3 regions of the Paenibacillus stellifer genome follow, and region 2 is predicted to be linked to each of the others. Evidence: riboswitches for the same ligand, from Rfam matches in the RefSeq annotation. Region 2 holds a riboswitch; each other region holds the start of a gene.
What was found. Region 2 has a riboswitch for cyclic di-GMP ahead of PSTEL_RS26490 (polysaccharide lyase family protein). Riboswitches for the same ligand answer to the same signal wherever they lie in the genome.
Positions count from the first base shown of each region.

Region 1: it holds a riboswitch for cyclic di-GMP, as region 2 does, so the genes downstream of both, PSTEL_RS05020 (S-layer homology domain-containing protein) here and PSTEL_RS26490 (polysaccharide lyase family protein) in region 2, are expected to answer to the same signal.
Region 3: it holds a riboswitch for cyclic di-GMP, as region 2 does, so the genes downstream of both, PSTEL_RS28880 (choice-of-anchor A family protein) here and PSTEL_RS26490 (polysaccharide lyase family protein) in region 2, are expected to answer to the same signal.

Region 1 covers NZ_CP009286.1:1,086,354-1,094,438, forward strand. Annotated here, with positions in the region: gene PSTEL_RS05015 (DUF6531 domain-containing protein) at 1-1,261, opposite strand, end outside; gene PSTEL_RS05020 (S-layer homology domain-containing protein) at 1,287-3,362, opposite strand; cyclic di-GMP riboswitch class I at 3,409-3,502, opposite strand; gene PSTEL_RS05025 (DUF1569 domain-containing protein) at 3,797-4,117, opposite strand; one part of gene PSTEL_RS05030 (IS3 family transposase) at 4,220-5,115, opposite strand; one part of gene PSTEL_RS05030 (IS3 family transposase) at 5,115-5,370, opposite strand; gene PSTEL_RS05040 (hypothetical protein) at 5,369-5,704, shown strand; gene PSTEL_RS05045 (hypothetical protein) at 5,673-6,125, shown strand; gene PSTEL_RS05050 (GNAT family N-acetyltransferase) at 6,136-6,894, opposite strand; gene PSTEL_RS05055 (helix-turn-helix transcriptional regulator) at 7,106-7,312, shown strand; gene PSTEL_RS05060 (hypothetical protein) at 7,309-7,647, shown strand; gene PSTEL_RS05065 (M48 family metallopeptidase) at 7,807-8,085, shown strand, end outside.
Region 2 covers NZ_CP009286.1:4,717,347-4,725,431, forward strand. Annotated here, with positions in the region: gene PSTEL_RS21755 (AraC family ligand binding domain-containing protein) at 1-177, shown strand, start outside; gene PSTEL_RS21760 (DMT family transporter) at 201-1,121, shown strand; gene PSTEL_RS21765 (glycoside hydrolase family 1 protein) at 1,213-2,628, opposite strand; gene PSTEL_RS21770 (LacI family DNA-binding transcriptional regulator) at 2,729-3,697, shown strand; cyclic di-GMP riboswitch class I at 3,956-4,050, shown strand; gene PSTEL_RS26490 (polysaccharide lyase family protein) at 4,254-7,517, shown strand; gene PSTEL_RS21785 (ABC transporter ATP-binding protein) at 7,794-8,085, opposite strand, start outside.
Region 3 covers NZ_CP009286.1:533,618-541,702, forward strand. Annotated here, with positions in the region: gene PSTEL_RS02600 (alpha/beta fold hydrolase) at 1-318, opposite strand, end outside; gene PSTEL_RS02605 (winged helix-turn-helix transcriptional regulator) at 446-808, shown strand; gene PSTEL_RS02610 (nucleotidyl cyclase domain-containing protein) at 946-1,215, shown strand; gene PSTEL_RS27345 (hypothetical protein) at 1,247-1,387, shown strand; gene PSTEL_RS02615 (alkaline phosphatase family protein) at 1,436-3,061, shown strand; gene PSTEL_RS25965 (alpha/beta hydrolase) at 3,073-4,305, opposite strand; gene PSTEL_RS02625 (YhjD family protein) at 4,972-5,379, opposite strand; cyclic di-GMP riboswitch class I at 5,885-5,975, shown strand; partial or broken gene PSTEL_RS28880 (choice-of-anchor A family protein) at 6,115-6,852, shown strand; gene PSTEL_RS28275 (hypothetical protein) at 6,897-7,709, opposite strand; gene PSTEL_RS28280 (LPXTG cell wall anchor domain-containing protein) at 7,735-7,992, shown strand.

The DNA.
Region 1 (8,085 bases), 2.0 Mb from region 2:
AGGGCACATATTCGAAGCGTGAGCCGTCCGGGCTCATAATCTCTACCTTCCCGTCATTGATCGGGGTCAGCTTCCATTCATAGCTATGATGCCAGCCAAGCCCATTCACGCCCGTATAGGGATCGCGGCTCAAATAGTTCAACCCGAACTGAAGCGGCATCAGCGCCTGCAAAGTGATCGAATCGGTGGAGTAGACAAAGTCGCCCCGCGCCGGATCAACCGGCGCCTGGCCGGATGGATTGACGATCCTCAGCCGGTCCTGAAGGGCCGCTTCCGTAAATTGCGGCAGGTCGGCGCTGGCAATACTCCCGCTTGTCTGCGGATTCGTCAGCAAGAGGGAGGTCAGGCCGCTGACCGTTCCCGAGGATGCTGCGGACTGATTCAATACGGCAAGCTCTTCGGCCTTCTCCTGTGCCAGGCTGGCCGAATCCAGCTTGTAATAATAGGCCGCGAGCGCCTCCCAGGTTACGGGAAAGGCAGGCAGCGGAATCCGAAGCAACGTGAGCGGCTCGGAGTATCCCGAGAATCGGCTGTCCTTCTTGATTCTCGCCGTAATCTGAGCTGTCTGTCCCGCCGTAATGCTGAGCTGCTTCGTCCACTGGCCTTCACTGTTGGCCGTGATGCCGGAATACAGGCTCTCTTCGCCTGTGGATGGATAATAGACTTCAACTTCCAACGTCTCTCCCGGCTTGGCGGTTCCTGAGACGATTGACTGTCCCGAAGCTGCAGGCTTGATCTGAAGCGCCTTGGGAGGAGTCAATTCATCGCTGCCGACAATTTCGAAGCTGGCGATTTGGCCGTAATAGACTCCGACACCGTTATAATCGACCGGGGAGATACATACGTTGTATCGTCCTTCCTCCAGCGGCACACCATTGATTTTGCCATCCCATTCATATTCATGAACGAGATAGTCGTCTCCCGATTTCGTCTGGTAGACCCCGCTTGTAATGAGCGGTCCGAGCAGCGGGGCCGATCCATCTCTCTGTGGAGTACAGAGATTGATCTTCACCTCATGCTCGGTCTGTCCGTCATCCGCTGCATTGAAGCTGAAAATAATCTTGGCCGTCTCCCCGGCCTCCGGATTAATCTCACTCGGTTCAATCCGCATATTGGTAGCGGCATAAGTCGGGGATACGAACAGGTTCGCTCCCGGAAAAACAGGAATATACGAAACGAGCAGCATAACCGCCAGCATAAGACAAATATTCGCTTTCAGGCCGCCGCGGCGCCGTCTCCTTGTCAACGCTCGAAGATTCATTTATAGTTCTCCTTCCATGAATGGATTACAGTAGTTTCAGTTGCGCCAGCAGCTTGTAGATCAGAACTGCGGCTTCGGCCCGCGTCGAGGATTGAGCGGGATGCAGCATCTGATTCGAACCTTGTACCAGCTTCAGTTCTACCGCTCCGGCTACCGATTCGCGCGCCCAGGAGCTAATGCTGCCGCTGTCCTTGAAGGCCGCGAGTTCGGTCTCAACCTTCTTCGCGTCCGAAGTGACCTTCGCTGATCCGTAAGAGGCTGTGATGGCCCGCATCAGCATGGTCATCATCTGCTCACGCGTCAGCGGATCATCACCCCGGAACAATCCGGCGTCACCGGTAACGATTCCTGCGGAGGCTGCCGCTTCCACCCAGCCATAGGACCAGTTCGCGGACGAGACATCGCGGAATGTCGGAGCATCCGGCCGGAGCAGCTTCAATTGAAGCGCCGCTGCCAGCAGCTTCGTGAACTGGGCGCGAGTGAGCGTGCCCTTAGGCGCATAGCTGACTCCGTTCATGCCGTTCACTATTCCTCTGGCCGCCAGTACCTCGACCTCCTGCCGCGCCCAATGGTTCGCCATATCCGGGAACTCGACATCGCGCAGCATGACCGCATACAATCCGGAAGCCGTAATCTTGGCCCGGACATAATCTTCTTCCGCCGCTGTTACACCGCCAATGTAAGTCCACACCCCTGCTGTGGAGTCATACTGATAAATCCCGAGCTTCTCCCGGCTCGATGTCCAAGGCTCTTCCTTCGGGTAACGGATCGCGAGCAGCGCCGGCAGCTGGAATGGAGCGCCCGCCTGTACCTGCCAGATCGAGCCGGCCTTCTGCAGCTTCCTGCCGTCCTGATCCACCGGCTTCTGCGACTCTAGCTCCGCTTGCGCCAGACTCACAGCCGTATTATCCGGGAAGGTTCCTGCCGAAATCTCCAGCCGTGCCCAGCCGTCCGCTGCGGTCAGCGTTCCGCCTGCGGCTCCGATCGTCTGGCTATCCTTGGCCCCGGTTACAACCGGCGCGCTTCCTCCGGCACTCGAACCGGTTCCCGAATTCGTACCGGTCCCCGTCCCCGAATTTGTACCGGTCCCCGTCCCCGGATCTGTACCAGTCCCTTCCAGCGCAATTGCTTCGATAGAGTTATCGCTTGTGCTGTAGAGCAGCTTGTTCCCGCTGATGCCGATCAGCTTCGACCCCGCAGGCAGCGCAGGAAGCGTCGTGACCTGATAGGTTGAGAGATTCACCTGCTTCAAGACGGAGGCGCCGCCGGATTCGTCCTGAAATACCGCCTCTCCATCTCCGATGGACATGAACGCATACTGCGCTCCGGCCGCCTTCATCTCGGTAAGATCGACTGGCTCGGCCGTCAGATCATTGATGGACAGAAGCACGAATTTGCTCTGCGATGACCCGTTCTTTTGCTTAAGAAGAACATGGCTGCCGTTAAAAACGAACCAGTCCACATAGTTGGCACCGCCCAGACTAATTAAAGGACGTGTAACTCCGCTGCTTAAATCGAGCAGGCTAAGCCCGCCGTCACGCGCATTTTTATACACGACCTTGCCGTCCGCCAGCTCTGGGAATCGGCCCTCGCCCAAATCCGCCTCGACTCCCGAAGCCAGATCGTGATACATCATGCTGCCGTAATTGCTGCGTTCATACCAGACAACGCCCACCCCGTCAGTCGTCGGGTTGCCGTACTGTCCGGGCTGCTTGTTGAGCTTGGTGCGGGTGCCCTTCTCCAGATCGAAACTGTAAATATCCCAGTTCAAAGAGCTGTCCTGCTCGTTCCCCTTGTCAGCCCACACGACAACCAGGCCTCCAACAGCCGGCGCGTCCTTGGCCGATGAATTGGTCGTAAGCGTCAGGCTCGCCCCGCTGTTGCGGTCCAGCGCATGCACCTGCTTCACTCCGGCGGAATCGGGCTCCATCCAGATGACCCGCTCTCCGGACACGCTGTAATCCGTCCTTCCCGGATCGGCTCCGGCGGCAACCGCTGTCCCCGTGATCGTTCCGCCCGCAGATACGCTGCCCAGCGCACATACTGCTGCCAGCAGCAGACGGCCGATCTGCGGGAATTTCATTCTCCTTCTGAAATGCATTCGTTTCTCCCCCCGCTGCTGTTTAATTGCACAAAAAAACAAGCCCTTGAGCGGCCCGGCTGTCCTAACATCCCGCAGGGGATGAAGTAGACCCGTGGCTTTGCGTCTCCGACTTTCGTACGGATTTGCCTTGGTTCGGTACTTGGTTATTGGTCCTTAATGCCTGTATTCAACTGTCGTATGTATAGGACTCTTATCCTTAATATCGGATTAATATCCTGTTTAATTAATAAATACTAGATATTCCCGGAACAGGGGTATCCTGTTGGATGCCAAAGGCAATTCAGAGATGCTTCTGTACAACTACCTATGCAAATGAATCCTATGGACGCGGTATCCGGCATCTGAAATGCTTGAAATGCCATGCAGGACAGCGTCTGATTTTGCGCATAAAAAAGAAATCCCCCACAAGGGGGGACTACACAGGCCGAGCGTTACAACCCATTATTCAGAAAATGCGTTCTTGTACCAGAGATCGGTAGCTGTGCAGAGACGCTATCCGGAACATGGGCCGTCAGATCATGCTTCATAAACCCCTGCTTCAAAAATCGCTTGATCACCACGCGTCCGATTGTATTTCTCACCACTTTGGGCTTCATTTGCGGATAACCGGTCATGGAATATTCGATAGTCTGCGCGCAATGCGCCAGAATTTCATACACCGGCCATTGCTTGGTCTGAATGACGTCATATTCGTACATGTTCAGCAGCTCTTTATTCACATCTTGCAATGAAGTAAATGCCACCTTGCTCATAAGTAGAATCCTCCTAACTGCCGCGGCGCGGCGTTATCGCATTATTTTTCTAACCCACTTCTGTACCTCTGTCAATAGAGTAGACACGCAGAATCGAGAAAATCACACAGCATTTCGGTACATACGTTCGTATTCATTGGGTGTAAAATACCCAATCGCTGAATGGATTCGTTTTCCATTGTAGAAGCAGGTAATGTATTCAAAAATGCGTTTCTTGGCTTGCTTGCGTGTTGTGAATTTTTCCAAGTACACGAGTTCTTTCTTCAGCACACTGTGGAACGATTCGATACAAGCATTATCGTAGCAGTTCCCTTTTCGGCTCATACTGCCGTTCATCTTGTAGGTGCGCAGTCGTTCCTGGTAGTCGTGGGAAGCATACTGGCTGCCACGGTCGGAGTGATGCAGGACCTCTCCGCATGGTTGTTGCTGGCTGTAGGCTCGATCCAGTGCCGTTAACACCAGTTCTTTGGTCATCCGCTCGTCCATGTGAAACCCAATGATTTTACGGCTGTACAAATCCATTATACTTGCCAGATAGAGCCAGCCTTCATTCGTTGGAATGTACGTAATGTCAGCCACCCAGGCCTCATTTGGAGCGGACGGCCTAAACTGACGGTTCAACACGTTCTCATGAACAGGCAAGTTGTGCTTCGAATTCGTCGTGGCCTTGTATTTCTTCACCGTACGGGAGCGCAATCCCAGTTCCTTCATGATTCGGGCGACTAATTTCTCCGACACGGGTACGCCTTGCTTATGAAGCATTTTAGCGATTTTGGGACTTCCATATAACCGGCGGGATTCCAGAAAGATACGGCGGATATGCCGCTCCAGCTTGCGCCGTCGTTTTTCACGCTTGCTGACTTTTCGTTTCGTCCATTTGTAATAGCCGCTTCGGGACACTTCAAAGGCTTCGCACATCTTCGAGACTCGGCACTTGAAGCGATGATCGTGGATGAAGGCATAGATCAGCGCCGGTCTTTGGCGAAGTAGTGCATCGCCTTTTTTAAGATGTCGTTCTCCTCCTCCAGATCACGGATACGCTTTTGGAGGTCTCTCATTGCCTTGTCGTCAGCTTTCAGTTGCCCACTGCCTGGAAAAGCCTGTGCACCGTCTTGTTTGTATTCCGCCATCCAGCGGTACAAGGTGTTGTCGCTGATCCCCAACTCGCGAGCGACCTGTGCCACCGGCTTACCCTCTTCTTGGATCATCTGAATCGTTTGCAGTTTAAATTCTTTATCGTATTTTTTCGTCATGTTAGCACCTCGAATTTGGTTATGTTCATTCTACCCGATTCTCGGTTCTCCATGTCTACTTTTTAGCCTAACAGCAAATAGTTTTGGCCCTTCCTCTTACTGGATGAAAGGATTTGTGTATCTGGAGCCTGGTGTCGCTGAGAAATTCAAGGACTCTTATGCTTGGCGCGATGTAACGCTAAATCCATCAATGCAATTAGATACAGATGAGGGAAAAGAGCATTCTTGGGCATTTAATGAAGAGTTCAATGAATATGTGAAGTCTTCTGATTACATTGGGAAGTTTTATTTCGATGTCAGAAATGAGCTGGTTTACTTTGAAGTCGAAAAATAATTCTGCCGCAATTCGCTTAAGTAGTGAAGCTGAGGATGAAGAAAATGGGGGAAGTCCGGGGTTGAAGCGAATAGCAATATTGCTTGGTGTGTTCACGCTATTTGTTGTACTTACTCCCATTCTATTAAATTTCATTCCTATTAAGTTTGCGGTTAAGCTCGAAAACGTACAGCAAAATGTAGAGACCGGCAAATACATCTGTGTAACAGAGTCTAAATATGTGGTTGATACAGGATGGATTGCTGAAGTAACTATTAATCCGCATATAGTGAAGGACCTTCCCGTCAGGGTATCTGGAGATAGCCCTAACAACTATTTGTCTGAGAAAGACTTCGACCTAAACAAATGGGATATCATCTATCCGATCAATAGAGCATCGATTAGACAATACATAACGCCTAAGAGCTATCTCAACATCTGAATCCCCGTCGTCAGCCCAATGCTTGCGGAAGCTCCTTGACTCGATACCAGTATGTATAAACTTCGGAGAACCCGACTTTGGAGTAGAGCCGCAGCGCCGGCGCATTGTTCAGAACCACGGCCAGATAGCTGTGCGCGGCTCCGTTATCTTTTCCCCATTTCAGCAAATGCAAGAGCATCTGCTCGCCGAAGCCCCGATTTCGAAAGCTGGCATCCGTCACGATATCATACAGCCCGATGTAACCTCTCTCAAGCACCCCAAGACCGCAGGCGACAGCTTGTTCCCCGCAATTCAGCGATATGAACCCCGTTCTCGTCCGGATATTGCCTAACATCCGTTTCATCACGTTAATGTACTTGTCAGGAACCTCATTAATCCGGCAAAAAGCTTCCAGCCATTCGGCGGTGGGGCGCTCATAAATTTGGGCCGAAGCGTTCCCAGCGGGTTCGCGGATTTGATCCAGATTCAAGGTCCGGACGCTTGTGTGATCAATCAGGGAATAGCCTTGATCTGCCAGAATGTCATCCAGATTGGCAGGGTGGACAAAAGGCGTTATTTTGTAAATGGCGGGCAGCCGGTTCGAGAAGTAGAGGCTTTCGCACTCTTTGATCTTGGAACTCAAATCCTGGGTGGAAGGGTGAATCGGATTGATGGAGTTGGCCCGCTTGGTGTAACCGTCCGCGAAGCGCAGCACCCAGTTGTCGTATAGAAGGGTTGAGAGGGAAGGCCAGTTGTTCAGAGATAATTCTTCAATAAATCGGTAATCCAAGGATAATCACCGCCACTTTTTTTTGAATAATAATACGATATTATTAATAAAAATACAATTCATTTGATCGTATACATACAACGAGAAGGATGACTAAAGCAGGATATAAGCGTCTATTTGATGAACGAAATGGAAAGTAGGCTTTACATTGAGGGGGAACGTGGTATGATGGAATCGTGGAAAGGATACTTTCCATGTGAGGAGGGAGCTTTTGAAGAACAGGCTGGAGCAAATTCGCAAAGAGAAGGGAATTAAGCAGGAGGAGCTGGCGTCCGCGCTGGAAGTGTCCAGGCAGACTATAGGGTCTCTGGAGAACGGCAGATACAATCCGTCCATCCTGCTTGCCTTCAAAATCGCCAAATATTTCGGCATGAGCATTGAGGAGATATTTATTTACGAGGAGGAAGAATCGAGATGAGCAAACGCGCTTATTCGTTCGGAGCGGCTATTTTGGGGATTATCCTGCTTGCCTCGGGGCTGGTTGCGGTGAAGATTGATTTGCTGCCGGATGCCGCGCAGGCGCTTCCCTATGTGCTGGTCGGTATCGGCAGCGGCATGTTTGGACACGGGATGGGGGAGATCCTGCGTAAGCGGTCGCTTAAGAACCGGCCGGATCTGCAGAGGGAAATCGAGATCGCAGAGAAGGATGAACGCAACATTGCAGTTGGAAACCGGGCGAAGGCCAAAGCCTATGATGTGATGATATACGTGTTCGGCGCTTTGCTGCTTGCTTTTTGCGTTAATGGGTACTGATCTGGCGGAGATTCTGCTGCTGACAGCTTCTTATCTGTTCGTCGTGGGATATGGTGTCTTCTGCCGCGTCAAATACGAACGTGAAATGTAATTAGCGCATTTTTAACACAGATGTGTACATTCAGATAAGCCGATGGGGGATTCCCAGGGGAGGACATTATGAAAATCAACATCGGGGATCGAATCATTGAATTCCACGTCCAGTACGGCAAAGGCCGAAAAATTCTGCTTCATATCGACTCCACCGGCTTCATTACGGTAAAAGCGCCGAAGAATACCGAAGAGGAGACGATTCTGGAGGCTGTCGGCAGACATGCCTCCTATATTGCGGAGAAGCTGGATCAGCTGGAGAAGGCCAAGGATTTGTTCAAGGCCAAGGAGTATACCGAAGAGGGAAAGTTTCTGTACCTCGGCAGACCTTGCAGTCTGCGCGAGCTG
Region 2 (8,085 bases):
TTAGAAACGATCCGAATTGACAAAGCAAAGAAAATGCTGGAGCAAGGCATTTTGCCAATAGATGTGGCATTACAGACAGGGTTTACCGACCAGAGCCACTTTTCCAACTTCTTCAAGAAGTTTATAGGGCTAACGCCAAAACAATACATGAACATTTTCAAGGATGCTCACAATTGAGTCTTTGTATAGAAAGGGTTCTTATGGACAGAAGACAAGAGATTACGGGACATTTATTCGCATTTATTACAATCTTTATTTGGGGAACAACATTCATATCAACAAAGATACTTTTGAAAGCCATTTCTCCAACTGAAGTACTGTTTTTAAGATTTACAATCGGTTTCATTGTGCTGCTTGTGGCTTACCCTCGCAGGCTAAGAGTCAAGAAAAGAAAACAGGAGTTGTATTTTGCTGCGGCTGGTTTATGTGGTGTCACCCTATACTATTTGCTTGAAAACATCGCCCTGACTTATACCTTTGCATCCAATGTAGGGGTCATTATTTCAATTGCACCGTTTTTTACTGCTATCTTGGCGCATCTGTTTTTAGATGGAGAAAAATTGAGATTGCAATTTTTTATAGGTTTTGCGGTTGCTGTTATCGGAATTTTTCTTATTAGCTTTAACGGAAGCAGTCATTTGAAATTGAATCCATTGGGAGATATACTGGCTGTTTTAGCCGCTGTGATATGGGCCGCCTATTCGGTCCTGACAAAGAAAATCAGCGGTTTTCACTATAACACGATCCAGGCAACACGGAGAATTTTCTTCTATGGATTAATATTCATGATTCCCGCCTTATTCCTCTTTGAGTTTGAACCAAACCTTGATCAATTGATACAGCCGGTCAATCTGTTTAACATTCTGTTCTTGGGATTGGGAGCATCCGCCCTGTGTTTTGTAACGTGGAACTCTGCGGTTAAACTATTGGGTGCAGTGAAAACCAGCGTTTATATTTATATGGTTCCAGTCATAACCGTTGTTACCTCTGTTCTTGTACTTCATGAAACGATTCCCCGTACTTCTGTGTTCGGGATTGTACTTACATTAGCCGGACTATTTATTTCAGAGATTAAAACCTCTGCAAAAACAAAAGGAGCTTTAGAGAGTGGGCGATTCTAATCTGAATCGTTTTTCACGTACTCAACGGGCTAAAGCCTGCAACAAAAAGGACCCGGCGCTTATGCCCGATCCTTTTGTCCATTTTCCCCGCTTACTCAAACAGGCTCTGCCCATTCGTCCCGATCACCTCTTTGTACCAATGGAACGACTTCTTGCGGTACCGCTCAAGCGTTCCCGATCCGTCGTCATGACGGTCGACATAGATGAAGCCGTAACGCTTCTTCAGTTCCGCGGTTGAGGCGCTGACGAGGTCGATGCAGCCCCAGGTCGTATATCCCATCACATCCACACCGTCCGCGATTGCTTCGGCAACCTGAACGAGATGCTCCTTCAAATAATTGATCCGGTAGCCGTCCTCCACCGTCTTCTCGCCATTCTCCAGGGTCACCAGCTGATCGGCGGCGCCGAGGCCATTTTCCACAATGAACAGCGGCTTCTGATAACGGTCCCAGAACGCATTCAGAATGTACCGGAGTCCCTGAGGATCGATCTGCCAGCCCCAATCGCTCGATTTCAGGTACGGATTCGGCACGCCGCCCAGAAGATTGCCTTCTCCCTTGATCTGCTTCGCCGGGTCGGCCGTCTCACAAATGCTCATGTAATAGCTGAACGAGACGAAATCCACTGTATGCTTCAGAATCTCCTCGTCCCCCGGCTCAAAATGGATCTCGATACCGTTCTCGCGGAAGAACCGCTTCATGTATCCCGGATAATAACCGCGTGCGTGCACGTCTGCGAAGAACGTATTGTTATGGTCGCTCTTCATCGCTTGGATCACATCGTCCGGGTTCGGCGTTAGCGGATAGATCGGCATGCTCAGCACCATGCACCCGATCTTGAAGTCCGGATTGATTTCATGTCCAATTCTAACAGCCGCCGCGCTCGCCACAAGCTCATGGTGAATGGCCTGGTACAGGTCCTGCTTGCTCAGCTTCTCTTTGGGCGTACCGATGCCGCCGCTCATGAACGGAAACTCCAGAATGGAGTTGATCTCGTTGAAGGTCAGCCAGTATTTCACTTTATGCTTGTAACGGGTAAAAATCGTCTCCGCATACCGCTCGTAAAAGCCCACCAGCTTGCGGTTCACCCAGCCGTCATATTCCCGGGCCAGATGCAGCGGCGTTTCATAATGGGAAATCGTGACCAGCGGCTCGATGCCGTATTTATGGCATTCATCGAACAGATCGTCGTAGAACTGCAGCCCCTTCTCGTTCGGCTCCAGCTCGTCCCCTTTCGGAAAAATCCGCGACCAGGCGATGGACGTCCGGAACACCTTGAAGCCCATCTCCGCGAACAGCTTGATATCTTCCTTATACCGGTGATAAAAATCGATGCCGATCAGCTTCATATTGTCTTCGGTCGGCACATCCGTCGGCGGCGTCTTGACGCCATGAGGACTCACATCCTGGGTAGACCAGCCCTTGCCGTCCTCCTGATACGCCCCTTCCAGCTGATTCGCGGCTACCGCGCCGCCCCAGAGAAATCCTTCCGGAAACTGAAGTTTCATGTTTTTTCCCGCCTTTTTCGTTATGATAAGGATATACCGGCATCCTAAACCTTGGAACGCGTTACATGTCAAGCATTAGATCACGGCAAGGAGACAACCCATGTCCACACTCGATCAAATAGCCAAGCTGTCCGGCTTCTCCAAAGCGACGGTATCCCGGGTGCTCAACGGCTCACGGCATGTAAGTCCGGACACCCGCAAGAAAATACTGGCCATCATGAAGGAACAGGACTATGTACCCAACCGGAACGCCATTTCCCTGTCCAAAGGCCGGACCCAGCAGATCGGCATGATTACGATGAATCTGAACGAGCTGATTCTGCATTTCATGAACGGCTTCGTGGAGAGCGCCGGACGGCACGGGTTCCAGACGATCATTTATACAACCGGAGGAGACAGCCAGAAGGAGCTTCAAGCCCTTGAGGATCTCAAGCGAAAAAGAGTAGACGGCCTGCTCATCCTGACCTCCGTCAGCTCCCCGGGCCTTATTGCCTCTTACCGCAAATACGGGCCTATCGTGTCCTGGCAGCGCATGGACCATCCAGATATCCCGTCGGTCGCCATGAACCAGTTCGAGGGCTATGCCCTCGCCCTTGAACATTTGCTCACGCGAGGATACACCCGCATCGCCAATGCGTTCGGCCGTCCCAGCAGCATCAATACGCAGAGCCGGCGGGAGGCGTACGAGCAGGCAATGGCTGCATACAGCCTCCCTGTAGATGAGCAATGGTACTATTCTTCCATCTACAGCATCGCGGACGGCGAGCGCGTGCTGCGCTCCCTGATGGAGCAGCAGAACCGTCCCGAGGCGATTCTATGCGCGAACGATCTAGTTGCCGCAGGTATAGTAAGCGAAGCTCGCAGACAGGGACTGGGCGTGCCGGAGAATCTGGCGATCGTCGGCTTTGACGATACGGAGCTGGCGAAGACGATGGGCATCACGACCGTGCGGAACCCGGTTGCCGGCCAGGCGGAGAACGCCTTCAGGCTGCTGGCTCCTGCGCTGCTGGGAAAGGCGCTGGCGCTTCAGCCCCTGGCATTCAGCCTTGCCATCCGGGAGACGACCTAGTCTAACGGCCTGCCTTTGGAACGGTTCTTCTAGTTATATAGAACCGTTCTTTGTTTTTCGCTAAAAAATGACAATTTTCGTTCCGATAGTAAATCATGAACCGCTGCAAGACTTTGGCTGTACCGGCTTTCATCCTAGTAGAGGCATACGTACCAATCGCACTTCCCCCTCCTTCGCCCTCAGCCGCAGCGTTAACATAGATGCTGCCCGCCGCTGTTGTCCCATCCTGATACAAGTTGCATGTACCGTCCCACCCATTTGTGACAAAGGCAAACTTGCCGAAAGGCAAGGACGCAAAGCCATAGGGCCTTCTTCGTCTCACACGAGCCGAAGGTGGCAGCCGCGCTGCCGGAAAAAAGAAATGCGAGAAGCTGCGCCCGCCTCAGGGCGCGGTTCCCGGACATTTCGGGGGAAGAGCTTTTTTGAACGAATCCGCTATTTGAATATTGCCACCGTTTGTGAAAGTCATTCCTCCTCCGCCCGTACCGGGCGCCGCGACGCTTACCCGAGCGAAGCGGCGGCGTACAAGGGTATCCAGAACCGGAGGAGAATTAGCATGAGAAATCCGCATCCGCATCAAGATCAGTCCGTCCCCGCTGCATCCGCAGCAACCGCCACGACCACAACCGCGCGTCGGCGCCGTCTCTTGACCAAGGGTATCGCCCTGCTGACGGCGCTTGCTCTTGTGTTGGGCGTCCCATCCCTCCCGCAGCACACCGTGTTCGCCGAGCGGCAGAGCGCCGTTTCCGCCACAAGCACCGGCAACGGCATCGGCTACATTGATAACGGGGAGACCGCAGTCACCGGAGCGACCGGAACAGACGGGGAACCCGCTGTTACCGGGGAGACCGCCGTTACCGGGAAGATTGGAGACAGCGCCGTTACCCAAAGCGTGTACGCCGCTTCGGCGGACAGCCTAGCCGTCCAGCCGGAGGGGCCGCTCTGGACCATCGGCGCCCATGACGGCAGCTCCGCTGAATTTTCCGATTATCGCGCCATGACCGGCAGCTACTCCGCCTATTTGCCTGACGGAAGCGCGCCTAACGACTGGAAGACCTTCCCCAAAGGCATGAAAGCCAGCGTGAACAAGACGCTCTCCATCAGCTACTCGCTGGAAGCCCTACCCGCTTACGGAGCGGAATTCGACGTTCATATTCTGAACGCCTATATTTCTGTGCCCCAAATGGCCGTCTACTCGAACGGCCGTCTCGCGGGCCTGCTGCAAATTGCCGGAACCTCGGGCAGCGGAGCCGCCTATCCCTTCCGCGAGCTGTACCGGCTCTATATCCCTAAAGAGCTGCTGAAGGCCGGCGTCAATGAGCTGAAGCTCGAGGTATACGCCGGCTCCTACGCGACCACGGCAGGCGACGCCAATCTGTGGTACGAGTGGGATGAGCTGTCCTTGACCGCACTCGCCGCCCCGGCGGACGAGCCAATCCACGGGCGCTACATCCATCTGGGGACTGCCATCGCGAACGGCTTCGTTATCGATGACAATGTGACCCGGCTGCTGCCGGACCTGACCCGCTGGCTCGGCATCGCCTACAGCGGCAACATGCTGCGCACCGGCTTCTGGTCGGACACCAAGAGCACCTGGCAGAACGGCATCGTCTCCTACTTGCAGACGATGAAAGATCTGAACCTGCAGCCGATGGTCGGTATTTTCGGCTCCGATTTCATGAACAGTCCGGACATGCTCGCCGGTCATATGACAGACAGCATGAAGACCTATTACCGCCAGTTCATGGCCTCGTACGGCTCATACTTCTCCTATCTCGAAATGGACAACGAACCGGGTGTATTCAGCCACAATCAGGCTTCGATTGTGGAGCTGGCCCAGTTCCTGCAATCCGAGAAGGCGAGCACGCCCTGGCTGAAGATCGTCGCCCCGGGCTGGGCCTACTGGCCGACCAAAGGCACGCCCTACGGATGGGAACGCGATCCCGCGCAGCGGAAGCCGATCGAGGCGCTGTCCGATCTGACGAATGGACACAGCTATTCGCTGTCCGGCCTGGCCCAGGCCCGGGGCGGTGCGCTGAATGAGAATCTGCTCAGCTATGACGGAGGCACCGATGACGGCCTGCCCAAGGAAATGGTTATGACCGAGAGCGGAGCGAATGATCTGCACACCGACCAGAGCAAATTCGGGGCATCGGCCTATAAATACGCAGCCGTCTTCGACCGGGAGATGCGCGCGGACATCGGCTACGCCGACCATATCATGCAGCATACCGCCTTCGACTCATCTTATCCGAACTATGCACTGCTTCTTCGTCCGGCGAACTGGAGCACGCATAAAGCCGCCGACACAATGGCCTGGGCGGCCAATTCCGCCGAAGGCGGCGAGACCCGGCTGCGCACGTTCCGCCGCCTGGCCGCGGCCTATGCCACGCACGGCTCGCCGCTGCCGTACTCGTTCCTTGGCGGCGACGATTCCGCCGGCCGCAAGATCTATGTCCGCGCCGTCGACACGGCCGGACTCGGAACGTCGGCCGTAGGAGCCTCGGCCGACAAGCAGATCGTCAGCGTCGTGAGCTTCGGGCCTGCCGGTACGCCGGCGCGGCATGTGAGCGTGCGCGTGACGCTGCCGGAGAGCGGCACGTACCGGGCTCTGCAGTACCGGGACGGCCAGACGCTTGACGCGGCTTACTCTGTCAGCGACCTGGCCGCGTCCCCTTATCTCGATCTCGACCTGACCGTGGCGGCCGGTGAAGCCGTTCAGCTGTACCTGACTAAGGAGGAGACGCAGGCTCCGCAGAAGCCGGTTCTCGTGAAGGCCGAGATGGCGACCTGGAACACCGCAGTCATCGGCTGGAACGAATCGTCGGACAACGCGGAGACGACCTCGTACCGGGTATATCGGGACGGTGAAGAAATCGCCGTACTGCCTTCTTCGCTGACCAGCTACACCGATACGACGATCAGCTATGACCGGACTTATTCGTATACCGTCAAGGCAGGCGACGATTCCGGCAATCTCTCGCCAGCGAGCGATCCGCTGCAGCTCACCGTGCCGGACATGCCGGTTACGCCGGGCGGACCGCTCTATGAGACAGAGAAAGCTCAGCTTGGCGGCATCGCCAAAACGACGCCGGACTCCTACGCCTCAGGTGGCGCCTATGTCCGGGACATGCATGCCAGCGGCTCCAGCGTCAGCGTCATCAACATTATGCCGGGCGCCGGGAGCTACACCCTGCGCGTCGGCTACGCCACCTCGGCGGATGCCACGCTGAATCTGTATGTGAACGGCCAAATGATCCGGAAGCTGACGTTCGTCTCGACCGGCAAAGCCTCAGGAGCTGGCGCCTACAAGAGCATCTCGACCGACATTGCGCTTGCAGACGGCCCGAACACCGTCATACTGCGGCATGACGGCGGCAATACCGGCGGCGTCAATCTCGACTTTATGGAGATCACACCTACACAGACCTCACAGACAGACCCGGGCTGGAACGATTATGCCTTCAACGACATCGGAATCTACTACTCGCCCGGCATCACTACCAATGACAACGGCAGCTGGAACGAGACCGAATCGCCATCCGAGACCGCTACCTTCACCTTCACGGGAACGGGCGTCCGCTGGCTGGCCAATGTCCAGAGCAACATGGGCTTGGCGAGCGTGTACATTGACGATATTCTTCAAGAGACGGTCGATCTTACCGCCGCCAATCTCGAAGGCTACAACAAGGTCGTATTTGAGAAAACGGGCCTGGCGGATGGCAGCCACACCCTCAAAATCGTCACCCTGAACGGCAAAATCACCTTCAATAAATACAGCATCAACGGCCCGGAGCAGAGTCTGCAACAGGCGGAATAGCACAGCGCCGCAATCCGCTTCTTAACATTTGGGTTTATGAATGGCAGCAGCCCCAGAGCCGGTACTTACCGGAGCTGGGGCTGCGCTTGTAGCGATTGATATGCGGCTTTCATGCCGCGCTGCAGGAGGGTAAACGACTGGTGAGATTGCCGCAGCACATTCTGTTATTTGACAATGAGAGACCAGCCAAGAACCTTCTTGACCGGCCTCTTCATCAACGTGTAATTCCATACAATATGCATAATTTGAAACAATGGACGTCCTTAAATTGGAAAATTAACCTGAGCTTTCGTCCCTCGTCTCTTCCCCGTGCCACAGCTTCCGGAAGCTTTCGCTGCTGTCCAGCAGCTCCTCCGCCGTTCCCTGCGCTTCGATCTCTCCATCCGCCAGCACGATCACATGGTCCGCCCGGTTGAATGCCGCCTTGCGGTGGGAGACGACGAGGCAGGCCGTGTTGCCCCGGATGAGGGATAATCTCTCCCACAGCCGCCGCTCCGTCTCGACATCCAGCGCGCTGGACAGATCGTCGAACACGTACAGCTGCGCCTCGCGCACCAGCATCCGGGCG
Region 3 (8,085 bases), 1.5 Mb from region 2:
GACTAGAATCAATTCCTTTAGATTCAAATGTTGAATCAGGTCATGAACGGCTTTCGAATGCTCTTGTGGTGTAAACCGGTAGCCGTCAGGCGCCTTCGACATCCCGAATCCGGGGTAGTCTGGAGCGATAAGGCGGAACTCCGCACGAAGCTCCTTAATTACGTTTCGATAAAGATAAGACCAAGTAGGGTTTCCGTGCAGGAGAAGAACCGCTGGCCCTTGCCCTTCATCGACGTAGTGGATACAACCGTCGCGGTATGGCAGCCAGCGATCGGTGAACGGGAACTCCACAGCGTCCAATTCAAACGGTCTATTCAAGAGGACCCCTCCTTTCTAACCAAGGATTCCTTTCCTTGCTTCAAATCTTAAATGATCTGTGGTACATTTGAAAAGTAGTTACATTAAAGTGCAATAGTTTCAAAAAATGAACTATGGAGTGGTCAAAATGATGGATCAATCCTGCCCGGGCACTGTTGAACCTATTCTGGAAATCTTGGATAGCAAATGGATGCTTCTTCTCCTATTTGAACTGTTCAACGGAAATCGACGTTTTGGCGAGTTGCGTCGTAAACTGCAACCGATTAGTCCGAAAACGTTGACCGACCGATTGAGACTGTTAGAGGAAAAAAGAATCGTCACGCGTACACTTTACCCGGGCGTGCCGCTGCATGTCGAATATGACCTTACCGAGAGCGGGAAGGCGCTGCAACCGATTTTTGAAGCGATGTGGACGTGGACTCAGGAGCATGGCGCATGTCTACGGAACAAGACGATCGAGGGGGATCAAGAAGATGAGAGGGTAATGTGAACCTGTGTTTTAAAAATGAAAGGGCCATCCCGCAAAGGATGGCCCTAAAACTTGCTGTTATAGACAGCGCGGATTCTCTGAACTGCAAAGGATTATGCGGCAGCATCTGTTAACGACTTATTTTCAGCCGATTCTGAATGTCATTTTATGATTTTATCGGGCACACCGACCGTGTCTTCGTGTTCGAGCTCCTGGTTCTGATCACCCTGGAATGCAGCTTGTTTGGAGCTGTAAGTATCCGGCGCCTGCTGCTGACTGTTGCTGACGTTCGCGCGGAGATGGGGATTTTTATGAATCCGCTGACAAGTCTCCCGGGCAATCGGATCATCGATGAGGGTTATCCCAATTACATTCAGCTGGAGCAATTCAGTGTGCTGTACATCGATCTGGATTATTTCAAGTCTTAGTGAGATGCTCATGCTCGACTTCGCGGCGAACATGGCGCCGTACTTGGGGGACAACACTCCTACGCAGGCGATGATTCCGGTAAGCGTGGGATTGTCCGCTTTCTTCGGCACTTTCCTGTTCTTCAGCTTCGGCGGTCATTATTTTCTCGTTTTTGACAGCGCTCATGGTTAAACCTAAAGGGTAAAGGGCAAAATAAAACGCCAACAATTATCCCCATTCATGGATTTGAAGGGGATTTTTCATGAAAGCGAGTGGACAAATATGAGAAAAACTGCAGTCATTATGCTGGTCTTTCAGATCATGACCGTGGTTTCCGGCTGCCAAAAACCTAATTCGGAAGAACAGGATCTGCGGCACGTAAAATCAATACAGGACGACAATTCCCCAAAAGTGATCCTTCTAATGGCGGACTCCTTGATGGCCAGTGCCATTGACGAAGGAATCCGGCAGAAGCAGCTTCCTACTTTTCAATTTCTGATTGAACACGGACAGTATTATAAGGATGTCGTTAGTTCTTTTCCTACAATGTCAGTTACGGTCGACAGTTCGCTTCTGACTGGAAAATATGCTGATGTACATGGTGTTCCGGGGCTTATCTGGTATTCTTCCGACAAAAAGAGGATTATCAATTACGGAACTGGACCGATGGAGGTGTTCAGGCAGGACGTCGATACCGTATTGACCGACGCATTAATAAACCTGAACGGAAGCCATCTAAATCGAAAGATTCCAACGATTTATGAAGATTTGGCTCACATTGGCCTGAAATCAGGTTCGATTAACGGATTGGTTTATCGAGGAAAGAACGACCATGTACTGTCGATTCCAGAATGGATACAAGTTCCTACCACTTTGAAACGGGATATTCAGGTGAAAGGTCCGGATTTCTTGGCTTTTGGCGCATTATCCAACCCTCTTGACGGGAAAGTGAATTTGGCTCAAGGATTAACGAATCGGATGGGGATGAACAACGATTTCTCTGTCAAATCGGCTAAGTATTTGATTCAAGCTAACAAATTGCCTGATTTTTTGTTTGTTTATTTGCCGGATCTGGATCGTAAGCTTCATCAAAAGGGTCCCTCGAATCTGGACGGAGTCAAAAAATTGGACGGGCAAGTTAATAATCTACTGCAATCCTTCGGTTCCCCTGAACAAGCTCTAAAAGAGGTCATATTCGTAATTTTGGGAGACAGTGGTATGACACAGCTGCTGCCCGCCGATCAAAATCCAGTGATCGATTTGCCCGTCATGTTTGAAGGGGTCAACATTTTACGTCCTGGTGAAACTGCGACAGATCAGACAGAAATCGTTCTGGCTGTTAACGAAACGATGGGTTATGTGTACAAGCTAAAACCAAATCGTTCGCTACAAAATCTAGCCGATACGTTGAGCAGGGATGAGCGAATCGATTTTATCGCATGGCAAGAAAAAAATTGGATCCATGTCATTCAGGGTGGAACCGCCAAGCGGTTTAAATATAAAGAAAAAGGAAATATGATTGACTGCTACAAACAGTCGTGGACTATCGAGCAGGATTCCGGGGTCCTCGATCTTAAAGTCAATGCTGACGACGGACGTTTGGAGTATGGCGCATATCCAGATGCATTGCAGAGGCTGGCAAGCGCTCTCCACTCGCATCAAGGGGATTTCATGGTCGTTACAGCTAAACCGGGCTACGAATTGGCGGACAGTAGCTCGCCGACGCACAAGGGCGGTGGGGGGCATGGGTCCATTCGGCAAACTGAATCGCTTGTTCCCTTGATTATCACTGGAACCAATCGCAAACCCGAATATTTGCGAATGGTCGATTTGAAATCATACTTGCTGAAGCTATTAACACAATAAACAACCGGGCGCTATAGAATGTTGACCAGCTTGTTCTGCCCGTCAGTTGAAATTCCCGGCTTTAAGGTCAGCTCCAGCGGATTCTTCAGATTCACATAGAGACTGGTGTCGGCGGCCACTTTCCCCTTCTTATCGGATAGCTGGAAGCTGACGGGATAATAATCCCGGGATGTCTCTGACGGTACGGATATTTCATATTGCACGGCCCCATCCTTATCATCCTTCTCCTGCACCTCCCAGGAATCGGGCGCCTTGACCCGGATTTCCCCGGACTTCTCCGCCTTCTGTTCCAGCGTGATGCGGAAGCGGTCGCCCCGGGAGCTGACTAATACCGGACCTTCTTTGATCGTGAGGTCGGGGCTCCAGTGCTTCAGCAGCGTTTTATGTAAAAATTGCGTCATCTCAAACAGAACGTCGGTCCAGTATTTGTCCGTTCCGTGGCCCTCGCCTTCCATCGTGTACAGCTCCGTGTATACACCCTTTGCCTGATGCTGTTTGACCATCTTCAGAGTCTCTCCATAGTCGGCGGTCCGATCCTCGGTTCCATGGATGAACAGAACAGGCGGGTCTTGCGGATCAATTTCATGGGGAGAGGACATGGGGCCATACAGATTTATTACAGCGAAAATATGGCTCTTGTCACGACTCTTCCAAATCCGGTCCCCCGCGTTCATGAAAGTCAGCGTCAGTTCCCCACCGGCTGACTCGCCGCTGACCGCGATTTTCCCCGGGTCTATGCCGTATTCCGCGCCATTCTGTTCAATCCAATCATAGAGACTGCCCATATCGTCAATGGCATCGTTGACCGCTCCGGTCCAATCCTCGTTGGCATTGTCGCGCAGCCGGTAATCGGCAGAAATCACCACGTAGCCCATCTTGGCGAACACATCGGCGAACTTGGCCATATCGCTCTTGCTGCCGTAGCTGAAGCTGCCCCCATGCGCCATAAGCAGCACCGGTCTGGCTTTCAATGAATCCTGGGCAGGTTCATATAGATCCAGCAGGAGCTTTTCCATGCTTCCTTTCGCATTAGGTTTATTCGCGTATACGATATTTTCATGCTTTTCCACCTGTGTAAATGCGGGATACAAATAGCGGTTTGGGTCCAAATCGGCTTGCGCCTGCGAGCTTGCCTGCGGCTCCTGCTCCTTGTTGGCATTCGGACGGAGGCTGCAGCCAGGCATCAGTATTAGCAGACAGGCCAGAATCAAACCGAACTTGATGATCGCCTTTTGGGTTGGCATAGTCACTTCTCCTTCATTCTTACGTGATATTCTTGCATCTCCGCTAGCGTACTGTCCCGCTAACCGGAGGCTGGAAGGCACAGGCTCAGGGAACATGATCCGCCAGACATTGAGTGCAAACGATTGCAATTCAGTGTAAGTGAATACAAAGAAATTCAAAATTTGTGCTGTAATCCTGAAAATGCCGCTCTCCGTAGAGTTCGCCTTCCCATCCTGAATTCCTCTAACGGACAAAATATTGATACATGGATGTGCTGTGCTGGTAAGGGAAACAATGTAAAGACATCAGTTTCCCTCCAGGTCTGCCCGTCCACGGGCAGAGGGATTTCATCAATCTTTTATCTGCTCTTCATGCAAATTTAAGCTTGACCCCTTATAGTAAGGACATACCCCCTTACGACATATATATTGGCCCTGCCGGATAACGGCGGGGCACTTTTTTTGAGGGAAAGTCCGGTCCCTCGGAATAACTTTCGTTATTTCTTTAGATTTGAGCGGCCATTATTCAAGAAACAGAAGCTTCCGGCTAAAATTTAATGATTTTTTCAGGTTGCGATCAGGTTTTTTTCAGGTTCGGGGGGTATATTAGAGATACCAAACACCCCCCAGTGTTTTGTGTATATATAGTTCAAGGCTCTGCCGACTCCCACGGCAGAGCCGCTTTTTTTAATGGGAATGCCGAACGCCAAGCTGATACTGATCTTCATAGCTCTGGTAGGCCGAGATGTCGAGGCCCAGATATTTGCGCATATGTATGGCGGCCTGCGCAGCAATGATGTCGTTAAGCAGCAGCATGGTTTCATGAAAGCCGTGGCAGACATATTTGGCTTCAATGCCGTCCGGTCTCCGCCGCTGCTCGTAGATTTTGACCCCGCGCCGTCTCATTTCGCTCCGTACATCCCGCAGATCGCAGGTTGCGAGGCGGGCGGCGGCCTGCAGCATGTCCAGATAGGGAGCGGGCGTCCGGAGGTGGGTTGCGATCAGTTGGGCATCCCTTTCGAAGGCCGACAGAATCAGCGGCAGCATCACGCAGGACTTGACGAGCATATGGTCTTCGCGCTGAGATCTGTACATGCGGACATCACCTCGGAATAATGGGAACATATATTCGTATTTTACCTCCAACTCACAAAAATAATCAATGGAATTTCTAAACATGTCTGCGAATTGTGATATAATTCACAACCTTATAATCGCACATGAGCTATATTAAATTCAGGTAATTAAAATTAAAAATATTAGTTAAGGAAAGAGGAATTATCATGAGAATGGAAAGCAGTTTCCTCCGCGGCTTGATGTTTGGCGTTGTGTTCAGTGTTCCGCTGTGGATGTCTCTGATTGGCTGGCTGCGCGTGCTGTGACCGTTCTTGTTTAATGGGTATATAGATCGATTTATAGAGAGAAGGGACCGTCTTTCTGAAGGCGGTCCCTTTAATATGCGCAAAAACTACCTATTCACATCTTATATGTATGAGTAAAAGGACCGGATTAGTACCAAGAAATAGGATTGACGAATCATATATAGGGTGCTAGAATTCCATAATATGAGAGACAAAAGTCATAGATAATTTCATTTGTTCATGTATAAACGCAAAACAGTCGAAAGGCTGCGACGCAAAGCCCAGGAGTCTACCGCGTGTACACAACGCCATGATCGTCCGGCCGCCATGAAAGCCAGTCAAGGCTATCAAGGCGGCCTTTTTGCTGTTATTATAAGCCGCTGCAGCCATTGACCTTAATCGACAATTTTAGAGGTGAGGGCAATTGATGAAGAATTTGAAATCATGGGTATCCTTGATGCTGACCGGGATGATCTTGGTATGGTGCACTATTGGGGTTGCTGGCAAGGCTGACGGAGCAGCGGCCGGGTTCTTAGGGACAGCGGGATATTATAATGCTTTCATACTAGGCAATTTTACGCAGTCTTTCACGGATACGGAAGGAAGATTAGCTGCCGGAGGAAATGTTACGCTAAACGGTTATTCTGTCGGGTTTAAGCTTAGCAGCAGCGAGCGCGAAAAGCCCGCCGTTCTTGTGGCTGGCGGAAACTTGACGTTCAATGGCGGCGAGATTCTTGGAAACGTGGTATATGGAGGAACGGGCCAAATCGGGGCGGAAGTGAATGTCACCGGAACGAAGAGCCAGGGCACGCCTATCGACTTCCCGTCGGAATTTCGTTATTTGACAGAGACATCGCAGCGATTGGCGGCGTTGGAAGCAAATGGAGTGACCGAGTACCAGTGGGGACGGTTGACACTCACAGGAAAAGATAAGCGGATGAACATCTTCTCCGTCTCAGGCAGCGATCTGTCCCAGGCCAATACGCTGGTGATCGATGCTCCAGCCGAATCGACAGTAATCGTTAATGTTGACGGCGCCTCGAATCAGCTTCAGTATTTTGGTTTCTCGTTGCAGGGTATTTCACGCGAGCATGTTCTGCTCAATTACAGCCAGGCTTCCGAGCTTGTCATTAGAGGGATCGCAGTGGAAGGCAGTGTACTGGCCCCGGGAGCGGCCGTCAATTTCGACAATGGCCAATTCAACGGCACGCTCATCGCGGCTTCGGTTGTAGGGGGCGGGCAGTTCAATCATCATCCGTTCACGGGAAGTGATGAGACGCCTGAGCCGAGCCCAAGCCCAAGCCCGAGCCCAAGCCCAAGCGTAAGTCCAAGCCCGAGTCCGACGCCAACACCGTCGGAGACAGCGAGCCCGACGCCAACACCGTCGGAGACTCCGAGCGAGACGGCAACGCCGACGCCGGAGATACCGAGCGAGACGGCAACTCCAACACCAGTGACGCCAAGCGAGGCGCCAACGCCGACACCGGATACGCCGATCGAAACCGCAAGTCCGACGCCAGAGGTAACGCCGAGCGAGACGGCAACGCCAACGCCGGAGACTCCGAGTGAGACGGCAACGCCGACACCGGAGACTCCGAGCGAGACGGCAACGCCGACGCCAGTGACGCCGAGCGAGCCGCCAACACCGACGCCAGTGACGCCGAGCGAGACGGCAACACCGACGCCAGTGACGCCGAGCGAGCCGCCAACGCCGACACCAGTGACGCCAAGCGAGCCGCCAACGCCGACACCAGTGACGCCAAGCGAGCCGCCAACACCGACACCAGTGACGCCGAGCGAGCCGCCAACACCGACGCCAGTGACGCCAAGCGAGGCGCCAACGCCGACACCGGATACGCCGATCGAAACCGCAAGTCCGACGCCAGAGGTAACGCCGATCGAGAGCCCGACGCCAACGCCGACTTCCGAATCGACAACCGTCATCAACGATGAACCCGTTCCTATTGGACCGGTAAATTCGCCTGAAGCATCGGCGGCTCCGTCACCGACGCTATCACCGACGCCGTCGCCTTCTGCCACACCTTCGGGTGATGAGGTTACCATTGATGATAATCCTCTTCCGTTAGGCGTGCCTTCGGCAACACCAACTGCAACACCAATAGCGACACCAACGGCGACGCCTTCCGCGTCTCCCGCCCCATTGGTAACGCCGAAGCCTGAAGAGCTGGAACTCGGCGATGACCCTGTGCCTCAAGGAGTTCCTGCGCCTGTCGGCAAGCTGCCTAAGACCGGGGAAGAGAGCCACATGCCTTACTACGCAGGCGGCGCTGCAATCTTGGCGATTGGCTTGCTGTTGAGATTAAAGGGAAGACGCAAATTCGAATAATCTGCAGTACCTATAAGGGCATTCATTCATTTGAGATGCACCCCTTGGAAGAGACATTGGAACCCCCTGGGTTTCCGGTGACATTCCAAGGGG